2 regions of the Brevibacillus sp. FSL K6-0770 genome follow, and region 1 is predicted to be linked to the other one. Evidence: riboswitches for the same ligand, from Rfam matches in the RefSeq annotation. Region 1 holds a riboswitch; the other holds the start of a gene.
The links. A riboswitch is a leader RNA that binds a small molecule or an ion and turns the genes downstream of it on or off. The one in region 1 is predicted to bind glycine.
Positions count from the first base shown of each region.

Region 2: linked by a shared signal. The riboswitch ahead of gcvT (glycine cleavage system aminomethyltransferase GcvT) and the one ahead of NST23_RS07335 (amino acid permease) in region 1 are both predicted to bind glycine.

Region 1 is NZ_JBBOBQ010000001.1:1,477,668-1,480,071, reverse strand. It holds gene NST23_RS07340 (iron-containing alcohol dehydrogenase) at 1-169, opposite strand, end outside; glycine riboswitch at 575-674, shown strand; glycine riboswitch at 678-736, shown strand; gene NST23_RS07335 (amino acid permease) at 1,075-2,404, shown strand, end outside.
Region 2 is NZ_JBBOBQ010000001.1:2,327,106-2,329,509, forward strand. It holds gene NST23_RS11375 (DEAD/DEAH box helicase) at 1-552, opposite strand, end outside; glycine riboswitch at 773-869, shown strand; glycine riboswitch at 870-986, shown strand; gene gcvT (glycine cleavage system aminomethyltransferase GcvT) at 1,078-2,178, shown strand; gene gcvPA (aminomethyl-transferring glycine dehydrogenase subunit GcvPA) at 2,225-2,404, shown strand, end outside.

The sequences.
Region 1 (2,404 bases):
TCGGCAAAAGCTCCTCGACTTGTGCCACCACCCCGGCCTGAATCAAAATATGGTCGGTGACGATCAGCGGACGCTGCACCCCCAGCCGGGCGACTTCCTCTGCAAGCAATGTCAGCGAATCGCGGCCTGTGACCAGCTTGTTCGCAGCAGCAAATGTAGAAATGTTCATGTTGTCACTCTCTCCCTTCTCTGTGCTGCCACTTAAAAGCAAATCCCGTGCCAAAGCCTTAAAATTCGCTGCACCCAACCTCGTTTGCTCCCGGCGAAATGGTAGATTTCCGCTCGCAAAACCACCTTTTCTCACATGTTCGTCACATTTTTCGCTCTCGCTTTGCCCGGAACAAAAAGCAACCGTTTTCATCCGATCACCGATCATGTTTCAAATCAAAATACATCATATTGATTTGCTTTCGAATCAAATTGTTGTTGATTCTTGCCATCTCCCTTGTTTGTTGGACTTCAATCGGTCAAAAATGTTTTATGCTTAAAATAGTCTGTCAATTGGCAATTTTCGTTTGACAAGCTATTTGGAATAATTTACTATCAAAAGAACGCATGCGAATATCTATCGCGGATGAATATTGCGGGAGAGACTAAACTTACCGTTTAGCACCGAAGGAGCAAATCCTGACCCCCAGGACAAATCTCTCAGGTAAAAGGACCGCAATGGGACGCATCTCTGGAGAGAGCCATTGGCCACCAAAGGAGTTAAACACTCTCAGGTAAAAGGACAGAGGAAAATAGGAACCAGCCTATTTTTCCCGTTCCTTTTTTTATTGGCGAAAAATAGGATTGCTGCTAGAAATCGCTGCGCTTTCAGGGGAACAGCCACATCCCCACTCGGGCAAACAAGGAGGGAGCAACCGGAAGCAAACAGCAAAAAATAAGGACTCACTGAAAAATGTAAGCGTTTTTTTCGTTGGAAGTAACTTAATGATGTATTTATTCTGTACAGCTATGTTACTATGAGAATTATAAAGAACCATAAACTTTTGCGAAGAAAAAGTCGTCGAGCAAGTAGTTGTCTTTCCAAGTAACTGTGCAGAATCAGACAGAGAGAAAGAGGGGGATCACATGGAACAACAAAAATTGGCGAGAGGTCTGAAAAACAGACACGTTCAACTCATCGCAATCGGTGGAGCCATTGGTACCGGACTATTTCTGGGTGCGGGAAAATCCATTCACCTCGCCGGGCCATCCATTTTGTTTGCGTACCTGATTACTGGGATTATTTGCTTTTTGATCATGCGCTCGCTCGGTGAACTTCTCCTGAGCAACCTGAACTACCATTCCTTCGTCGACTTCGTAAAAGACTACCTCGGAAACATGGCTGCGTTCGTCACAGGCTGGACGTATTGGTTTTGCTGGATTTCGATTGCCATGGCCGATTTGACGGCTGTCGGCTTGTACACACAGTATTGGTTTCCGGGAGTGCCGCAATGGATGCCGGGGTTGATTGCCCTCGTAATTTTACTTTTCATGAACCTGGCAACCGTGAAGCTGTTCGGAGAAATGGAGTTTTGGTTCGCGCTGGTAAAAGTCATCGCGATTCTCGCCTTGATCGTCGTCGGTATCGTCATGATCGTCAAAGGCTTCTCCACCAACTCCGGCGCTTCCAGCTTCACGAACTTGTGGAGCCATGGCGGGATGTTCCCGAACGGAATCAACGGCTTCTTACTTTCGTTCCAGATGGTCGTCTTCGCGTTCGTCGGCATTGAGCTGGTCGGACTGACTGCCGGAGAGACAGAAAATCCTGAGCGCGTCATTCCAAAAGCGATCAACAACATTCCGATCCGCGTCTTGCTGTTCTACGTCGGTGCGCTGATCGTGATTATGAGCATCTACCCATGGAGTGCGATCGTTCCGACAGAAAGCCCGTTCGTGCAAGTGTTTGCCGCAATCGGAATTGCTGCCGCTGCGGGAATCGTCAACTTTGTCGTACTGACCTCCGCCGCTTCGGCATGTAACAGCGCCGTCTTCAGTACAAGCCGAATGGTCTACTCTTTGGGCAGAGAACAAAACGCGCCTGCGGCCATGACCAAGCTCACGACTCGCCAAGTTCCTGCCAATGCCCTGTTCTTCTCTACCGTCGTCATTCTCATCGCCGTTGTATTGAACTACATCATGCCAGAAGGCGTCTTCACGCTGATCACGAGTGTCTCGACGGTTTGCTTCCTGTTCATCTGGGGCATTACGGTCATTTGCCACCTGAAATACCGCAAGACAAGACCAGAGCTGGCAGCGCAAAACAAATTCAAAATGCCGCTCTATCCGTTTGCCAATTACTTGATTCTCGCTTTTCTCGCGTTCATTCTCGTCGTGCTCGCACTTGCTGAAGACACGCGCGTTGCCTTGTTCATCACACCTGTCTGGTTCATCATGCTCGTGGTGATTTACAAGCTGC
Region 2 (2,404 bases), 850 kb from region 1:
CTTGTTTTTGAGCTTGTGCGCTTCGTCGATAATGAGCATGTCGTAGTCGATATCGAGCACATGGCGGCGATGCGGGTCGCGTTTGGCCGTGTCGATGGAAGCGACGACGACTTCGTGCTGACGCCACATGTACTCTTTTTTTTGCGCGACGGCAGGAATGCCGAATTTTTGTTGCAGTTCTTTTGTCCACTGAATGACGAGAGAGGCGGGAACGAGGACGAGAATTTTTTTCGCCAAGCCTCTGACCATGTATTCTTTCATGATCAACCCTGCCTCGATGGTCTTGCCCAATCCGACTTCATCCGCGAGAATCGCGCGGCCGCGCATGTCATTCAGCACGCGTTCCGCCGTCTGGAGCTGATGGGGAAAAGGCGAGAGCAGCGGCAAGTAGTTCAGGCATTGCAAAGAATCGAACTCGCGAACCGCCATCGCTTCTTCTGCTTCCAGCGCCAGCTTGAACAGCTCCCACTTGTCCCATGGACCATCTTCGTGCAGCCGCTCGGTCAGCGGCGATATCCAGCTCGTGTCAAATGAAACAGGAACATTCGGCATATACGTTACTCCTTTACACAGCTCTGCCATAACTTTCATGCGTTTTAATAAAAAACTTAACATTATGGGTAATGTTCATCACTTTGTTAAGTATTTCTTGATCTGACTGTTAATTTGCATATTTTCAACTGTCGACTCTCATGGTAGGATATAGAGGAAGTTCGTTCATTAGTATGGAAATCATAGCAAAAACTTATGTATGACCATCTAACCAACGCGAATGATAGTAGCAGGGAGAGACTGCGTGAACCACTGCAGCGCCGAAGGAGCAAGCCGGTAACGGTGAATCTCTCAGGCAAAAGAACCTCTACTGGACGCAACTCTGGAGAGAGCTCGCATGTCGAGCCACCAAAGGGGAAACTTGCAAGCCCGGTGATCCCCGCCGAGCTTGATTGGCAAGGTAACTCTCAGGTACCAAGGACAGAGGAGGAGAAATGGGCACCTTTCTTTTGGTGTACCCGTTTTTTCGCCTCTGTTTTTTCATGGGGAAAAATGCCGACTATCTGCCTTTAGGAGGTGCCACACATGTCCAATCTGAAAAGAACGCCACTGTTTGATTCCTATGCAAAATACGGCGCCAAAACAATCGACTTCGGCGGTTGGGAGCTGCCTGTACAGTTTTCCAGCATTGGTCAGGAGCATGAAGCTGTTCGCACGAAAGCAGGTTTGTTTGATGTATCCCACATGGGAGAGGTGGACGTAAAAGGCGAGAGCGCGCTCGAATACTTGCAGCGCGTGACAACCAACGACGTTTCCAAGCTGGCAGTGGGACAAGCTCAATACAGCGTGCTTTGCTACCCGGACGGCGGTACGGTCGACGATTTGCTCGTTTACAAATACGCAGACGACCATTACCTGCTTGTCATCAACGCTGGCAATATTGACAAAGACTATGCATGGCTGCAGGAGCACCTGATTCCGGGCGTCACGATCGAAAATATCTCGCCGCAAACGGCGCAGATTGCGATCCAGGGGCCTTTGGCTGAATCGATTTTGCAAAAGCTGACCCAAACGGATCTGTCCCAAATCGGCTTTTTCCGTTTTGAGCGCGATGTAGAGGTTAGCGGTATTCCGGCATTGGTATCCCGTACAGGCTACACGGGCGAAGATGGCTTCGAGATTTACCTGGCTGCGGATCGTGCGGCAGAGCTGTGGGACGCCCTGCTTGAAGCAGGCAAAGAAGACGGTCTGGTTGCTTGCGGACTGGGGGCGCGTGACACGCTGCGCTTTGAAGCCAAGCTGCCACTGTACGGTCAGGAACTGAGCAAGGACATTACACCGATCGAAGCGGGTATCGGCTTCGCGGTGAAGGTAGATAAAGCAGTGCCGTTCATCGGCCAAGAGGTGTTGAAAGCGCAAAAAGAAAACGGCGCGCCTCGCAAGCTGGTAGGGATCGAGATGATCGATCGCGGCATTCCGCGCACGCACTATCCGGTCTATGTCGGAGAAGAGCTGGTAGGAGAAGTGACCACAGGGACACAATCCCCGACCTTGAAGAAAAACGTTGGTCTGGCCCTGGTCAAAAGCGAGCACACGGCGATTGGCACAGAGGTTGAAGTGGAAATTCGCGGAAAACGACTGAAAGCTGTTGTTGTTGCCGCTCCTTTTTATAAACGTGCGAAATAACCAAGCATAAGCCCACAATACATCCTATTTGAGGAGGACAACGTTCGTGAAATACCGCTACCTGCCCCAAACTGATCAGGACAAGCGCGAAATGCTCGAAACTCTGGGCATTTCCAGTGTAGAAGAACTGTTTGCAGACATTCCGGAAGAGGTGCGTTTCAAAGGTGCGCTGAACATTCCAGAAGCTCTGTCCGAGCCTGATCTGGTCAAATACTTCACTCGCCTG